DNA from 4 places in the Arthrobacter sp. UCD-GKA genome. Region 1 is predicted to be linked to each of the others. Evidence: riboswitches for the same ligand, from Rfam matches in the RefSeq annotation. Region 1 holds a riboswitch; each other region holds the start of a gene.
What was found. Region 1 has a riboswitch for S-adenosylmethionine ahead of BLJ79_RS07270 (OsmC family protein). Riboswitches for the same ligand answer to the same signal wherever they lie in the genome.

Region 1 (4,155 bases):
TGATCAAAGGAACCCCATCATGGCTGACATTGTTATCTCCTCCAGCAAGGAAGAAGCCGAGAAGCAGACCCAACCCGCGGCCCACGAGTGCGCCTGCGGCGATCATGATGCCGAACTTCCGGAGCTTGACGCCCGGTCCATCCCACACGCGATCCGCCACGCCACGATCTTTGGAGCCCTGGATTCCCTTGCCGCGGGTGCCGGCCTGGTCCTGGTGGCGCCGCACAACCCCCTGCCGCTGCTGGACCAGCTCGAAAGCCGGGCGCCCGGCGCATTCGAGATCAGCTACCTCGAAGAGGGGCCGGAGGCCTGGCGCCTGCAACTGGTGCGCAAGGCCTAGAAACCCCGGAGGAAGACCTATGGGGCCCGGCCGACACGGCCTGACCCCACAGCTCCGTGCCTTGGCACGCCCGATGCCGGCGCGCCAAGCATGCGTTCGCTATTGCCCGGCGCTGTCCGCTCCGGCGATATTGACCATCCAGTCGACGCCGAACTTGTCGGTGAGCATGCCGAACCAGTCGCCCCACGGGGCCTGAGCGAGTTGCTCTCCGATCTTGGCTCCGTCGATGAGCTTCTCCCAGTAATTTGTCAATTCTTCCTTGTCGTCGCCGCTGAGGGTGACGGAGATGGCGGTTCCTCCCTTCCATTCCATGGAAGCGGGGGTGTCGGCGGCCATCAGGTTCAAGCCGTTGGGTGCACGCAGGTGCCCGTGCATGATCTTGTTGTTGTCGTCGTCCGGGTAGTCCGTCTTGGCGAACTCGAAGTCCGCGAAGGGACGAAGGTCCAGCTCGCCACCGAAGACCGACTGGTAGAACTCGAGCGCGGGACGCGCCGTGTCGCGGAAGCTGATGTAGGGGTTGAGGATCGTGGCCATGGTGTTCTCCATCGTTTGGCGGGGTTCAACAACTAGCAATTCTGCCCGGCACACCCGCTCCCCGGAACCCTTGCGGGCGGATGTTTGCCGGGTATCCGCCGGGAAACGGGCAGGGGCGAATGGTGCCGCGGCCCCGCCCGCTTCGAAGCAGGGCTTGGCAACGGCCGCGCCGATGCCGCACCCCGGGAAATCCCGCGGCAACCAGGATGTCGAAGCGGAAGATCGCAACTAAAATGAATGACATGACTTCACCGTTTTCCGATTCCCGTCCCGACCCGGGATCGGCCACCGACTCCACCGCACTCGATCCGCTGATCGAGGATGTGGAAAAAGAGTTCTCCATGATGGTCGTCAAGGCGCGCCAGGCCATCCGCAGGCGCGCCGCCTCCATCCACCCGGAGCTCCAGCCCCTGGGCTACAAGGTGCTCTCCATCCTGGCCCGCGAACAGGCCCAGCAGCAGATCATCCTGGCCGAGGAACTCCAGGTGGACAAGGCCACAATGAGCCGGATGATCAAGTGGCTCGAGGCCAAGGAACTGGTGACCCGTGTACCGGACCCGAATGACGGACGGGCCATGCTGGTCAGCATCACAGACGCGGCGCGGGCCGGCGTGACAGCCTCGAGCGCCGCCTCGCGCCAGCTGCTGCGCAACAGGCTGATTTCCTGGGAACCCGAGGAAATCAAGCGCTTCTCCGACCTGCTGGCCCGGCTCAATGCGAACGACCAGCCCCAACACCGCAAATAACTTGGCTCCATGGAGTTCCCGGCCCCGGCCCTTCACACCGAAGGGCCGGGGCCTCTTTCATGCCCGGCGCCAGGGGCGCCCGCTTGGTACCGAGGACCACACGTGCATCAAAGCCGGAGCCTCCGGCACACCAGGCCGTCCAGCAGTTCGAAGATTATTCGTACATCTCGATTGAAGCGGCCATTCCCATTCGCCCAACAGCCTCATGTCGCGGCCTCAGCGGACACTTGTTCGACGAAAGGCGATTTTGTCGTGACGATTTGTTAAGCACCCACCTTGCCTCCGTGGTGCGGCTTCGGGAAGACTCATCAGCAGAATCACGAGTTCCCGCCATTCACGACCCTGGTCGGCGGGACGGCAACCCTCTTCGTCATAGCGGGGTGCTCCAGGTGAAGATTCGACGCCGCCCGACCGGGCCGGCGTAAGTATGGCGCCGTGCGAGCGCATGCGCCAACCACGAAAGGATCCGTTTCCCATGTCCGAAACCCTGATCGAAAACACCCTGGACTCCGTTCGCGCAAAGAAGCTCACCGCAGCCGGCACCGCCTGGGGCGAGCGCATCTCGCAGAACACCACCAGCGCTGCCCTGACCTTCAAGGCCAGCGGCGTGTCCACCGGATCGGTCTCCAGCGAGATCACCGCCGGCAAGCACCGCTTCATCGTCGACGAGCCCGAGGCATTGGCCGGGGACGACGTTGCAGCCAGCCCCGTCGAGTTCGCCTTGGGCGCGCTGATCTCCTGCCAGGTTGTGGTCTACCGTCTCTACGCGCACCAGCTGGGCCTGAAGATCGACTCGCTGGAAATCAACGCCGATGCGGACCTGGATGTGCGCGGGCTGTTCGGCATCGAGAAGACCGTCCGCCCCGGCTTCGGCGAGGTCCGCCTCACCGTGAAGATCCAGGGCCCGGAAACCCGCGAGCGCTACGAAGAGCTCCAGGCTGCCGTGGACGAGCACTGCCCGGTTCTGGACATCTTCACCAACCCGACGCCGGTGAGCGTCGAATTGGTCACCGCAAGCTAGCGCCACCATGATCCGGCCGCGGGCCGGTGCCGATCGAGGGGATCGGCACCGGCCCGCGGCTCTTGGTTTCCGCCAGCGCCCGGGTGCCGGTTATCCCTCGGTCGAGGTGATCTCGTTGGGCACCTCGGGCAGGTCGACGGTGCCGGAGACCTTGCCGGTCTTCAGGTCCACGAGGTGCAGCTGCTTGCTTTCCGGTTCGGTGACGTAGGCGATTGGGCCGGAAACGTGCACCGTCGGGCGCGGCTGCTGCCAGTCGACCGGCTCCTCCCACGCCTCGACCACCGCGATGGCCTTCTTTTCCTTGCCCGTCTTCACGTCGTAGACGTGCAGCTTGCCGTCGGTGCCCAACAGCAGTGCGTCGCCCGAGGCGCTGCGGGCCAGGGAGCGGAACGAGTAGCTGTAGTCGATGTCGATGAGTTTCAGGGAATTGGACGCGGTGTCCGTCAGCGAAAAGGTGCGCGGGCGTTCAAGCTCGGCGTCCTTGTCCGTCTTGTAGTCCCCGAGCACCACGGTGGAGGCCGCGGATCCGGCCTGGTTGCCGATCCGACCGTAGGCGTCCGGGGCGTCAAGCTTGGCAATCTTGTCGCCCTTGATGACCAGGATGCCGTCCTCGCAACCCACCACCATGGCCTCGTCCTTGGCGACAGCCTCGCCGTGGACACCCGGGCACTGCGTGGACTCGGACACCGTGGTGCGTCGGTGTCCGGCGTCCGGGGCGGAGAGCAGCTTCACCGCGTTGACGGCCTCGGCATTGCCGTCGGTGACCATCAGCGTCCCGTCCCCGCGCCGCACGGCCACGCCGTGGTGGGCCTCGGGCAGTGCAACGTCGTCGGTGCGCGGCAGTTCATGGTTGGCGAGCTTGGCGGATTCGAAGATGTTGATCTTGCCGGTGGCGTCGTCGAAGAGGGCTGTGTGCCCGGCATGGACCACCGCGTGCCCGGGCTTCCCGGCCGGGAAGACCAGCTCGGTCAGCGACGGTTCGGAGACGTAGTGGTGTGAGTGCTCCCCGTGCTTCTCGGACCAGGCCCCGGCATCCAGGACCCTGAATCCCCCGGCGGTGGAGACGAGCACACGGCGGCCATCGCCCGCGGGATTGACGCGGTTGAAACCCGCAAGCTTGTGCTCCGAGAGGACCGAGCCGTCGCGCGCATCGGCAACCAGCAGCCCCCCGTCGTAGGTCAGCACGAGCCGCGGCGTGGCCGAGCCTGCCTCGGACACCACCGGAGCCGGGGCCGATGGCGCGGCCTCGCTTCCGGGTGCGGCCGTGCCGGGGGCCGCGGAGGCACATCCGGCCAGCAGCGTCCCGGTGGCCAGGACCGCCAGCGCTCCCCACCGCCTGCGCCTGAGACGGACAGTCGAATGGGCAAGGGCAAGGGGCTTGTTGCGTGTTTTGTGATGTGACATGGCGACAACAGTAAGTTAAATGAGAATCATTCGCAAAAGCGAATCTGTTGCATCCCACCCGCCGGCCACGCAGAAGGGCGGGCGGCACCATGTCCGGCGGGCGCCGGAGG
Region 2 (4,155 bases), on a different contig from region 1:
GATCAGCCGGGTCCGGGAGAAGCGATGCACCAGGACCTTCATCGCGCGTGCCCCGAGAATGACGCCGACTGCATAGCCGGTGGCCAACAGCCCGGCCAACCCGATGCCCACGCCGGCGTGCTGCAGCGCCGGCACGATGTAGGTCAGGGCGCCGAGCAACACTGTGCCTTCCAGCAGGGCAATGGCATAGAGGCCAACCGCGGCGGGAGTGAAGGCTCGCCGCAGCCGGAACCGGCCTCGCACCGCCGGAGGAGCTTCCACCCTTGCCAGCGCCACCAGTATTGCCGCGGCCCCGAGGGCGGGAAGCCCGAAGACCAACCGCCAATCCACAAAGGTTGCAACGGCTCCGGCACCCAAGGTGGCCAAGGTTGCCCCGAGTGAGGAATAGATCTGCAGGTCCGAGAGTCCCCGTGCGCGGTCCGTCCCCTTCCGGGTGTCGCCCAGCAGCGTCAGCAGGGTCGGATAGAGCGCGCCGAACATGAAACCGGTGATTGAACGGACCACGAGCAACGGCAGGTATGCCATGAACAAGGTGCTCGTGACGGCTCCGACCGCGGCCCCGGCCAGCGCCAGCCGCAGCACCGCCAACCGGCCGAATCGGTCGCTGAGCAAGCCCCAGAGCGGTTGTCCAAGCGCGTAGAACAGCGAATAGGCGGCAACCAGCTGGACTGCCTGGGCCAGGGTGAGTTCGGTGACCGTGGCCAGGGCGACGAGCATCGGCGGGGTGGCGAAGCGGTCAAAAAATGCCAGGAAGCCGATGGACCTGAGCACCGGGTCGGGTATCGTCCCGGCCTCGACAGCGGATTCCTTGGCCACGTAGGCGCTCGCCACCTTCCCCACTCGTTCCCTTGCTATATGTAACCAGACGGGTGAAGCAGGGGATGACTTCGTGACGAGTCGAGGAAAACACCAAGCGCAGGAAACCATGAAGGTGGATTCCTGCGCTTGGGTTGATCGAATACGACAGGGATTCTGTAGACCGGATTCCTGGCCGCGCTCTCAGCGTCCGAACAACCGGCCCAGAAAACGGCGAACCCCGCCGCGGGAGCCCAAATGTCCCTCGAGCTCCCAAGGGCCCGCGGCCTCGTCGGACAGCCGTCCGTCCTCGCCGTAAAGCAGATGCTTGGTGCCAGGGCCGGGGATCTGGGCACCGGCGAGATTCGGAAGGCCGGGGCTTGACGCCGAACCATGCAGGGATGCCGGTCCCATCCGTGGAGTCCTGCCCTGGACGCTTTCCGGGCGGGAGAATATCTTTTTCATCGTCATCACCGGGTCCTTTGTCGGTACCTCAATTCTAGTTTTCTTCCCCGGCCCGGGGCAGGAAATCCGACAACATCTTTTGGCTGTCGAAGTGCACGTTCCCTGGGGACCCGCATCCGATGCACATGACTGGCGCCGTTCCACGCTGGTGTCGAAAGATCAAGGTTTCTTGCGGTTGATGACGCGTTGCCCCTGGCGAATGTCCGCCGGGGCAGGACCCGGGACGCGGGAAATGCCCCATGTGACCCCAGATGTCCGTGTTTGGTCCGCATGTGACGGACGGGTTCCGCCGGATCATGTCGGCTGCTTGAATCAAGGGGTACCCATCCAGAGCGGCCGAGAGACCTGGCTTGTCGACGCCGCAGCAAATCCACTCAGCAATGAGTGGATAGTGCTTCCGCCAGGATCGATGGAGATCGCGCAACTTCCCCTTCGGCCGGCAGTGCAGTGCCCGCTGGGAGGCGTTCATGTCGAATTCCATCCCCAACGCCGAAGGTGCCTGTAGGTTCGCGCCTCACACCGGAATCCCAACCACTTCGATCGATTTGCCGACACGACCAGGAGCCAAGCCATGACCACAACGTATCTGAACCGCAGCCGGCTAGAAGAGCTCTCGGCACGCTTCGCACCGCTCTTCGAACAGATTGCCGCCGGTGCCTCGGAGCGCGACAGCAGCCACTCTCTTCCCCGCGAACAGGTAGCGGGGTTGGCCGCTGCCGGGTTCGGCGCGGTGCGCGTGCCCGAATCCCACGGCGGGGCAGGGGCCACACTGCCCGAGCTCTTCGAGCTGCTGACCGAACTTGCGGCGGCGGACCCCAACATCACCCAGGCGCTGCGCGCGCACTTCGCCTTCGTGGAGGACCGGCTCGTTGCCGCACCCGGCGCGGAACGCGACATCTGGCTGGCGCGCTTCGCCGCCGGCGAGCTGGTCGGCAACTCCTGGACCGAGATCGGGACCGTCACCGTGGGCGAGGTGAACACCAAGGTCACCCCGGATGGCAACGGCGGGTTCGTGGTCAACGGGACCAAGTACTACTCGACCGGGTCGATCTACGCCGACTGGATCGACACCTACGCCCAGCGCACGGACACCGGAACCAGGGTCATCGCGGCGATCAACGCCCACCAGCCCGGCGTGCAGCTCGCGGACGACTGGGACGGATTCGGCCAGCGCACCACCGGCACCGGAACCTCCACGTTCACCGATGCCGTCGTTTCCGCCGAGAACCTCATCGAATTCGACACCCGGTTCAAGTACCAGACGGCGTTCTACCAGCAGGTGCTGCTCGCGGTGCTGGCCGGAACGGCGCGCGCCGTGGAACGCGAGTTCGCCGCGGAGCTTGCCGCGCGCAAGCGCACCTTCAGCCACGCGGCCGCCGAGGTGGCGGGGCAGGATCCGCAGTTGCTGCAAATCGTCGGAGAGGTGTCTGCCGCGGCCTTCGTCGCTTCCGGAGCGGTGGAACGCGTGGCCGCTTCCCTGCAGCGTGCCTACGAAACCGCCGTCGCGCTCCACTCCGGGGATGTCACCGAGCAGGAGGATGAGGCAGCCAACGATGCCGCGGAACTTGCCTCGGCGCAGGCCCAAGTGGCACTCACCCCGCTGGTGCTCAACGCGGTGACCCACGCCTTTGACGCGCTGGCGGCATCGGCCACCAGCACCGCCAAGAACCTGGACCGGCACTGGCGCAACGCCCGCACGGCCGGCAACCACAACCCCTGGGTCTACAAGGCCAGGCTGGTCGGGGACCACGCGGTCAACGGTTCGGTGCTGCCGCGGGTCTGGGCCATCGGGGCGTCGAAAAAGGCGTAGTCGGGCGGCGGGTCTTCGGGCTTAGCGCGACCAGTTGTAGGGCGTGGTTGTCGAGACCTTGAGCATGCCGGAGCGTTCCAGGATGGGCCTGGAATACTCCGTCGAATCGCTGTGGGCCAGCGTCTTGCCCGCCGCCAGTGCCGAGCGGGCCCGGGCTGCCGTCAGCGCACGGTAGATGCCGCGCCCGCGGTAAGCCGCGAGGGTGGCACCGCCCCAGAAGCCCGCGAAGTCGGTGTTCGGCACGGGCTCGAGCCGGCCGGCGCCAACCATGCGCCCGTCGGTTTCGGCGACCCACAGCTCCATGCCGTCGTTGCGCGCCAGGCGCGAGATGAGTGCTTCGGCAAGCCGGGTCTTGGCGGGGTCGCCGAAGGCTTCCTGGGCCATCGCGCTCATGGCGCGGACATCGGCATCGCTGCTGATCCGCCGCAACGCCACCCCTGCGGGCATGGGGACGTCGGTGCACAGGCCCGCGAGGGCCCCGATCATGATCGACTCGGGCTCGTCGGGCAGGAAGCCGTGCACCAGCAACGCCTCGTGCAACCCCGGGGCGCGGTCGTGGCCGCGGCTCTTCCACTCGACGCGGGTGATATCGGGATCGGCGCGGAAGTGGTCCAGCGCCTGGCCAACGAGTGCCGCGATGCGGCGCCCGTCCAGGTCCCCCAGGTCGCGGTAGGTGATGAAACCACGCCCGCCGGCGAAAGTCACCAGTCGCAGGGGGCCCAGCAGGTCGACCCGGATCGCGCTGGGTGTCTCGGCGTCCGTACGGAGCTGGTCGTCGTAGGCTTCGAGGTATTTCGCAAGTGCGCTCACCGGTTTCATGCTGTCAGTGCGGAAGGGCCGCCGCAACCCCCTCCGGGGTCCGTACGGTGGCCCGACATCCCAGCGGAGTGGCATCGGCCGGAGGAACCGCGAGGCAAAAATCCGCGGCCGCCGGCAGCGCGGAACCGCCCGTCCACCGCGCGGGACCCGGACGCATTGGGGGTGGCTCGCGGAACGCCGTTCCGGCAGGTGGCCCGCGACAAGAATTGCCCGAAACCTGCCTTTTGGCGTTTACTTCACCTCCCGATCGGGAAAAATGCTGGGAA
Region 3 (4,155 bases), on a different contig from region 1:
TTCAGGCATGATCCAAGTCAACCAGCACCGTCCGCGCGGCGGAAGACGCTCCTAATACTAGTAGTGGCAGTGATAGATTTAGACGAATGAACGATGAACGCAGGCGGGAGCTGGGGCAGTTCCTGCGCGACAGGCGCGGCAACCTTGTCCGCGCGGAACTGGGGCTGCCGCCGATCGGGCGCAACCGCACGCTGGGCCTGCGCCGGGAGGAGATCGCCGCCTTCGCCGCGGTCAGCGTCACTTGGTACACCTGGCTCGAACAGGGGCGGGACATCAACGCCTCCCGCCAGGTGCTCGAATCCATCGCCCGCGTGCTCACCCTGACCTCGGCCGAAACGGCGTACCTGCTGGCCCTGGGCGGATACACCCCCGTCCCCGCCACCGAGGTCATGGCGATCGAGCAGGCACCGGACCACCTGCAACGGCTGCTCGACGCCTTTGACTTCCCGGCGTTCGCCGTCGCCCCGGACTGGGGCATCGCCGGCTGGAACCGCGCCTACGCGGGCCTCTACACGCGCATCGGCGCGGTGGGCCCGGAGGACCGGAACCTGCTCTGGCTGATTTTCACCGATCCGTACCTGCGCCAGATGCTGCCCGACTGGGAAGAAACCTCGCGGCACTTTGTCGCCGAGTTCCGTGCCGAGGCCGGTGCCCGCCTGGGATCGGCCGCCCACACAACACTGCTGAAGCGACTGGGAGAAGCCAGCGAACAATTCGCCAAGCTCTGGGCCGACCGCGGCGTGGAGCGCTTTGCCTCCCGGCAGCGCGTGTTCCTGCACCCGGCGGCCGGCGAGCTGGTCTTTGAGCAGCACCGACTGGTGCCCTCCGACGCCCCGGAACTGCACCTTGTGATGTACGTGCCGGTGCCCGGAACCCCGACCGGGGAGAAGATGCGCAAGCTCCTGGCGGACGAAACCTCCTGACTCCGCCCCGCGCCAAACCAAGGCGCGGACCGGGTCGCCGGCCACGGCGCCCGAGCCGTTCCGCACGCACCCCCTCCTGCCCATCCAGAGGTCCTGCCGCGCCCGGCAAATGAACCCCGCCGGCGGCTGCCTCATAGCCCGAATGCGGTAGCCCGGCCGCCGCTTGCCATCGCCTGCGGCCCCCGGCACTGCTCCCGCTGGCAGTGCCGCGGGACGTCACGGAAGCTTCACGGAAATTCCCCGGTCGTCATGCCCGATGCAAAAATCCTTGAAATTCAAGGGAAGCAGTCGAATTTCCTCCCGTAACAATGTGACCCCCACGGCGAGCGAAAATGACGCTGCGGGGTCATGTGAAGTGCTTTAACCATTCGTGACAGCCTGGCCGGCAGGGCCCTTGCATCAGTGGTTTCGGCAGGCCCAAGATGGATACATCAACCATCAAGAGCGGCTGAGAGATCTGGCTCGTTGACGCCGCAGCAACCATCGCCCGATGGAATTCCCCTTCCGGGGAATCCGATCGGCGAGGGTGCTAAGGCCAGAAGCGATGGAGCCGCTTTCAGCGTTCACTCACATCGCCGCAGGAAACCCGTGACGGGTGCCTGGGGCTTTTGTGGCGAGCCTTGAGGCCTCCCTCGTGTCGACGAGGAGTAATTTCAATGAGCATTGCACCGACGACGGCACCGCCGTCACTGTCCTACGAGCTGTACCCGCCGGTGAACCGCGATGCCTCCGAGGGTGTTTTCAACACCATCTCCGCATTGGAGTCCACGGATCCCGACTATGTGTCGGTGACGTACTCGGGGTCCCCTGCCCGCCGCAACGCGTCCCTGGAACTGATCGAGCACCTCATCCAAAACACCCGGCTGCGTCCGCTGGCGCACCTGACCTGTGTGGGGGAGAGCCGCGAATCGCTGCAGAACCTGATTCGCCACTTCATCTCCCTCGGGGTCCGGGGCGTGCTGGCCCTGCGCGGGGACCTGCCCACCGAGCCGCATCAATGGCGCGGGGAATTCCCCTTCGCCCGATACCTGATCGAACTGATCCGGGAGGTGGAGGCCGAGCACTCGGCAGCACTGGCCGGCGGGCGGCTGGGCGTGGGCGTTGCCGCCTACCCCATCCGGCACCCCGAATCCCCGTCCTTCGAGCATGACGTGGAGGTGCTGCTGGCCAAGGAACGCTCCGGGGCCAACTACGCCATCACCCAGGTGTACTTCCAGCCCGCGGAATACACACACCTCGTGGAGTCCGCCCGCCGGGCCGGGGTCACCATCCCGGTGATCCCCGGGGTCATCCCGCTGAACTCGCTGCGGCGCCTGAACCGGCTGGCGTCGATGACGGGGATTGCCCCGGATCCGATCCTGGCCCACGCCCTGGAAACCGCAAGCTCGGAGGCCGAACGCCACCGCATCGGCGTGGACGCCGCCGTCAACCTGGCCCGCAGGGCCTTCGACGACGGGGCACCGGGCGTGCACCTCTACACCTTCAACGACCACCGCGGCTCCCTCGACGTGATCGAGCAGCTCGAACTGCCACGGACCCGCGCCACCCTCACCAACGCCTGGGCCACCCGCGCAGCGGTCTGACCGGCACCGTCTTTCCAGCTTTCAGCAACGTCAACAACACCAAGGAGAAACACCATGTCGAAGCCAATCTTCCCCGCCGCCTCCATCCTCGGCTACCCGCGCATCGGGCCGAACCGCGAACTGAAAAAGGCCCTCGAGGCCCACTGGGCCCAAAAGACCGACGAGGCCACGCTGCACGCCGCTGCCCTGCAGCTGCAGAAGGCGAACCTTTCCAGGCTTGCCGCACTGGGCCTGAAGCCCGACGATGCCTCGCTGCCCGGCGACTTCGCCTACTACGACCAGGTCCTGGACGCCACCCTCGCCCTCTCGGCCCTGCCCACCCGCTTTGCCGACCTGGCCGACGCCAACGGCGCCATCGACACCGCCGCCTCCTTCGTCCTGGCCCGCGGCGACGAATCCCGCGCCCCGCAGGAAATGACCAAGTGGTTCGACACCAACTACCACTACCTGGTCCCGGAAATCGGCGAGACCACCCCGATCAGGGCCAACGCCACCGCACTGGTCGAATCCTTCACGGCGCACGCCGCCAACGGCACCACCATCCGCCCCACACTGGTCGGCCCCATCAGCTACCTGCTGCTGGCCAAGGCCGAGGACGGCGCAGCTCCGGGCTTCGACCCGCTGGCCCGTATCGATGAGGTCGTGGCAGCCTACGCGAAGATCCTCGCCGAGCTGTCCGCCGCCGGCGCACCGTGGGTGCAGCTGGACGAGCCGGGCCTGGTCACCGACCGCGGCGCCGAACTGGCGGTCCCCGGCGCGCTCGCCGAATCCGTCTACACCAAGCTGGCAATCGCCACTGCGCGCCCGGCGCTGCTGGTCACCTTCGGCTACGGCACCGCCGGGGATCCCGCCCGCCCGGGTACCACCCAGGGCCTGCTGGCCCGCGCCGGCGTCGAGGCCGTGCACGCCGATGTGGTCCGCGGCGCGCTGCCCACCGCCGAATTCCTCGGCGACCTAGCCGGTTCCACGCTCGTGGCCGGCATCGTGGATTCGCGCAACATCTGGCGCAACAACCTCTCCGCCTCGCTGGAGATCCTCAAGTCGCTGCGCACCGAGGTCGAGAAGGCCGACGGCACCCTGGCCGTGGGCACCGCCACCTCGCTGCAGCACGTCCCGCACGACGTCGCCCTGGAAGCAAACCTTCCGGCCCACCTTCCCGAATGGCTCGCCTTCGCCAACCAGAAGGTCGCCGAGGTCATCGCCCTGGCCAAGGGCATTTTCGAGGGCGAATCGGCGATCGCCGCGCAGCTCTCGGCCGCCGAGTCTGCCATCGCCCACCGTGCCGGATTCGCCGGGATCACCGTCGCCGCGGTGCGCGAGCGCCTGGCCAACCTGACCACCGCCGACTTCTCCCGCTCCGATGCGCAGACCCGCAAGGCCGCCCAGGAGGCCGCCCTGGAGCTGCCGCCGCTGCCGACCACCACCATCGGATCCTTCCCGCAGACCACCCAGGTCCGCGCCGCCCGCGCCGCCCACAAGGCCGGCACCCTGGATGACGCCGGATACGAGGGCTTCCTCAAGGAGGAAATCAACCGGGTGGTCGAGCTGCAGGAACGCCTGGGCCTGGATGTGCTGGTGCACGGCGAGGCCGAGCGCAACGACATGGTCCAGTACTTCGCCGAGAACTTCGACGGCTTCTCCGAGACCGA
Region 4 (4,155 bases), on a different contig from region 1:
GCGCGGGTTCCCAGGTTTTCCGCTTCATTACCTTTCCAGTGTCTCAAGGAGCACGGACGATTCGTTAGGTCCAAGCTCACACGTGCCGCAAGGCACCACGAACCTGTGGAAATAGGTGGGGAACACTGTCACCATAGACCTGTTTTCCCCCAAACCCAACACGGTTATCCACAAGGCGTGTGGATAACCTGTGAACCTCGCGGCGTGTTGTGTGCACAGTCTGGGGAGAACGTTGTGGATTACACAAGATATTTGATTACTACAGGCTTCTGACTAGGGCTTATGCAATTCCACACCTGTGGATACAAACTAGTTATCCACATCCTCCACAGGCGTAAAAGTGGGTTATACATACAAAAACCCCGAGATTCCGCGGTTAATCCACCCCCGTTTCCAGAGTTACCCACAAGCTATCCACAGACACGCCGGAGCTCGCCACGGATCTGGGGATTACGGGCATTGATGCACATCACCAAGCCCTGACATACTGGGCCGCATGGCCGCCAACAAGACCGCACCGACACTCATTGATCCCCACGAGTTCATTGCGGCGGTGCCACACCCGACGCGGCGCGCTGACGCCGAGCTCCTGCTGGAGATGATGGAAGAGGCCAGCGGCCGGACCGCCACCATGTGGGGACCGACGATCGTCGGTTTCGGCACCTATCACTACAAATACGAGTCCGGCCGAGAGGGAGATGCGGCCGCCATCGGCTTTTCACCGCGTTCCTCCAATTTGGCCCTCTACGGGCTGACCAACGCACCGACGGCACCGGCTCTCCTGGCTCAGCTCGGCAAGCACAAGCGAGGAGCGGGCTGCCTGTACGTAAACAAGCTTGCCGATGTCGATGTCGAGGTCCTGGCCCGGCTGGCCCGCGACGGGTACCGGCACATGATGGACGTGGTCCATGTCCAGCCGCAGGGCTGAACACCGCATCAACGAAGAAGGCTCCCCGCCTACCGCTCCGAATCATGGGTTCGGGGTGGCGGGCGGGGAGCCCTCGCGTTTCGGTGGCCTTCAGGAGACCAGCTGCTGGGCCTCCAGGCGGCGGAAGGCCGAACCGTGGAACACCAACGGAGGATTGGTCTCGTCGTGCGTCTGGTGGCCGTGCACGCGCAGGAGCACCACGTGATGATCGCCGGCCGGGATCTCCTGCTCGATCGAGCAGTCGAGCCACAGGGTGGCGTCATGCAGGAACAGTGCGCCCTCGTCGGTCGAATCCAGGCGAAGCCCGGCAAAGCGGTCCCCGGACTTGGAGGCGATCTGTCGGCAGACGCCCTCGTTCTTTTCACTGAGCACCGAAACGCCGATGCGCCCGCTGGTGCGCACCAGCGGCCAGGTCTTCGAAGTGTTCTGGACCGCGAACATCACCAGCGGCGGATCCATGGATACGCCGACCGTGAACGACGAGGCCACGATTCCCTGCGGCTGCCCGTCGACGATGGCGCAGAGTGCGGCAATGCCGGATGGATGCTGGGCAAAGACGTTGCGCAGGGTATCTGGTGTGAGGTCAGAGGTGAGTGTCATGGTGCTCAATCCTTCGGCTTCGGCCCACCTTCGCTGCTGCGTGAAATGCACGCATGGAACAGCGAGGTGTGCGGTACTTGCCCCCGGGGTTCCGGTAGGCCGAATCATCACCTGGAGCACCCCACCACCGTGAGAGGGTTGCCGGCCAACAAGCCAGGGCTTGAACGTTGACGCTCTTGATTCACCACTAACGTTAGGAGAAATATTGCGACTCCGTCAAAGTTTGTTTCGACACACGAGGTCATGAAGCGTAAGAATCGAAGATCCTGCGATCATCTGGCGCGATGCGGACATCCGAGGGCGATCTTGGGGGCAGGTGGCCGTTCAGCCCACGTCCGAGGCACCCGTGTAGGTCGCATAGTCCGGGATTCCGGAGTTCTCATAGACCAGGATGGCCAGACCGCCTCCCGTCGCCTTGCTGTCGGCCAACCGCAGTCCCGCCGGCGCTCCGCCGTCGGGGAAGAGCCTCCGGCCGTGCCCCAGGACGACGGGAGCCACCACGAGCCGGAGTTCGTCGATCAGCCCCGCGGCGAGCAGCGATCCCGCGAGCCTGCCACTGCCGTGGATCTGCAGTTCCCTGCCGGGCCGTGCCTTGAGCTCCGCAACCCGGGCGGCAACGTCGCCGGAGAGGACCGTCGTCGGGTTCCAGGTTCCCTCGGCCAGCGTCTGCGAAGCGACGTACTTGGGCAGCGAATTCATCAGGGCGGTGAAAGGGTCGTCCGGGTCGGTGATTTGCGGCCAGTCCCGTGCGAAGGCCTCGTAGGTGCGGCGGCCCAGCAGCAGCCCGTCGGCCTGCGCCAGCCATTGCGCGGCCTGGTCGACGAACCCCGCATCCATGTGCGGGACGAACCATCCGCCCTGCGTGAATCCGTCGGTGGTGTCTTCGTCGGGAGCCCCGGGGCCCTGGCAGACCCCGTCCAAGCTCACGAATTCGGTCAGTGTCAGTTTCATGCTCGTGCCTTCCTGTTGGAGCGGCCTGCAGGGTCCGTGGCCCGGGTCGGACTGCGGAACCGGTCGGCAGCGGTTTCCTGCCGCAAAGCTACGGGACGCCGGGGCCATGCGCCAGACCCCGGCCAGCCCGGTCCGCGGGGACTGGGGCCCGGGGCTGACCTTAAAGCACTGTGGACCCCGCCAACGGCGGGGTCCACAGTGGTTTGCCGTCAGCCAAGACGGCGGATGCGCAAGAAATTACTTCTTGGCGGCAACAACCTGCAGTGCAACGGTCGCGGAGACATCGGTGTGCAGACGCACGGTCGCCGAGTAGTTACCCGTCGACTTGATGTGATCGTTGATCTCGATGTTGCGCTTGTCGATCGAGCCCAAGCCAGCGGCTGCAACAGCCTTGGCAATGTCCTCGGTCTTCACGGTGCCGAAGAGGCGACCGGTAGCGCCGGCCTTGACGGTCAGCTTGACCGGCTTGGCCGAGATCGAAGCGGCAAGTGCCTGTGCTTCTTCCAGGGAAGCAACGGCGCGAGCAGCACGGGCGGCCTTGATCGACTCAACCTGCTTCTCACCGCCCTTGCTCCAGGTGATGGCGAAGGCGCGCGGGAGAAGGTAGTTACGTGCGTAACCGGTCTTCACCTCGACGACGTCGCCTGCGGCACCAAGGCCGGTAACTTCGTGGGTCAGAATGAGCTTTGCCATGTTGGTATACCTTCCTTAGCCGCGGCCAGCGCCGGAGTAAGGCAGCAATGCCACTTCGCGCGCGTTCTTGATGGCCTGTGCGATCTTGCGCTGTTCCTGTACGGAAACGCCGGTAACGCGACGGGCACGGATCTTTCCGCGATCCGAAATGAACTTGCGCAGCAATGCTACGTCCTTGTAGTCGATGACAGTGATGTCAGCGGCCTTCAAGGGGTTGGACTTTGGTTTGGGCTTACGGAGTTCAGCCTTAGCCATCGTGGAGCTCCTTTATCAGGTGGAGCCCGCAGAATTTTCTGCGGGATGGTGAATAAATTTGTTTAGAAAGGTGGTTCGTCGGAACCCGGGTTGCCCCATCCGCCGTTGTTTCCTCCGGCAGGAGCTCCCCATGGATCGGCCGCGGGTGCATTCCAGCCGCCACCGGTGTTTCCGCCTGCGTTGCCGCCGCCGAATCCACCGCCGCCGCCTTGGTTGCCGCCGCCGAATCCACCGGCGTTAGCGCCGGCGTTCTGCTGTTGACCACCAAAGCCACCACCGCCACCGCCGGAGCGCTGGGTACGGGTGACCTTTGCGGAGGCGTAACGCAGCGACGGGCCGATTTCATCGACCTCGAGCTCGGTGACGTTACGCTTTTCGCCTTCCTTGGTTTCGTAGGAACGCGACTTGAGGCGGCCCTGGGCGATGACGCGCATGCCCTTGGTCAACGTCTCAGCGACGTTTTCGGCAGCCTCACGCCACACCGACGCACGGAGGAACAGCGTGTCGCCGTCCTTCCATTCATTGGTCTGGCGGTCGAAGGTTCGCGGGGTCGATGCAATGGTGAAGTTCGCCACGGCCGATCCTGACGGGGTGAAACGCAGTTCCGGGTCAGCGGTCAAATTACCAATAACCGTAATGACTGTCTCGCCTGCCATTGGAGCCTCCTAAAGTGTTGTTCTACGAAGATCGAAGAGCAGAATTACTCTGCAACGACCTTTGCCTCTTCC

Region 2: linked by a shared signal. The riboswitch ahead of BLJ79_RS10765 (acyl-CoA dehydrogenase family protein) and the one ahead of BLJ79_RS07270 (OsmC family protein) in region 1 are both predicted to bind S-adenosylmethionine.
Region 3: linked by a shared signal. The riboswitch ahead of BLJ79_RS16970 (methylenetetrahydrofolate reductase) and the one ahead of BLJ79_RS07270 (OsmC family protein) in region 1 are both predicted to bind S-adenosylmethionine.
Region 4: linked by a shared signal. The riboswitch ahead of BLJ79_RS05415 (flavin reductase family protein) and the one ahead of BLJ79_RS07270 (OsmC family protein) in region 1 are both predicted to bind S-adenosylmethionine.

What each region holds. Positions count from the first base shown of each region.
Region 1 is NZ_MOLR01000004.1:210,549-214,703, forward strand. It holds gene BLJ79_RS07255 (DUF2249 domain-containing protein) at 20-340, shown strand; gene BLJ79_RS07260 (VOC family protein) at 440-874, opposite strand; gene BLJ79_RS07265 (MarR family winged helix-turn-helix transcriptional regulator) at 1,117-1,620, shown strand; SAM riboswitch class IV at 1,936-2,054, shown strand; gene BLJ79_RS07270 (OsmC family protein) at 2,096-2,641, shown strand; gene aztD (zinc metallochaperone AztD) at 2,732-4,045, opposite strand.
Region 2 is NZ_MOLR01000005.1:259,416-263,570, forward strand. It holds gene BLJ79_RS10760 (MFS transporter) at 1-840, opposite strand, end outside; SAM riboswitch class I at 1,581-1,676, shown strand; gene BLJ79_RS10765 (acyl-CoA dehydrogenase family protein) at 1,832-3,070, shown strand; gene BLJ79_RS10770 (GNAT family N-acetyltransferase) at 3,092-3,889, opposite strand.
Region 3 is NZ_MOLR01000010.1:72,184-76,338, reverse strand. It holds gene ilvD (dihydroxy-acid dehydratase) at 1-9, opposite strand, end outside; gene BLJ79_RS16975 (helix-turn-helix transcriptional regulator) at 87-923, shown strand; SAM riboswitch class I at 1,356-1,474, shown strand; gene BLJ79_RS16970 (methylenetetrahydrofolate reductase) at 1,580-2,506, shown strand; gene metE (5-methyltetrahydropteroyltriglutamate--homocysteine S-methyltransferase) at 2,561-4,155, shown strand, end outside.
Region 4 is NZ_MOLR01000003.1:75,936-80,090, reverse strand. It holds gene BLJ79_RS05420 (DUF1801 domain-containing protein) at 497-928, shown strand; gene BLJ79_RS05415 (flavin reductase family protein) at 1,019-1,528, opposite strand; SAM riboswitch class IV at 1,597-1,710, opposite strand; gene BLJ79_RS05410 (dihydrofolate reductase family protein) at 1,853-2,479, opposite strand; gene rplI (50S ribosomal protein L9) at 2,717-3,172, opposite strand; gene rpsR (30S ribosomal protein S18) at 3,188-3,427, opposite strand; gene BLJ79_RS05395 (single-stranded DNA-binding protein) at 3,490-4,083, opposite strand; gene rpsF (30S ribosomal protein S6) at 4,128-4,155, opposite strand, start outside.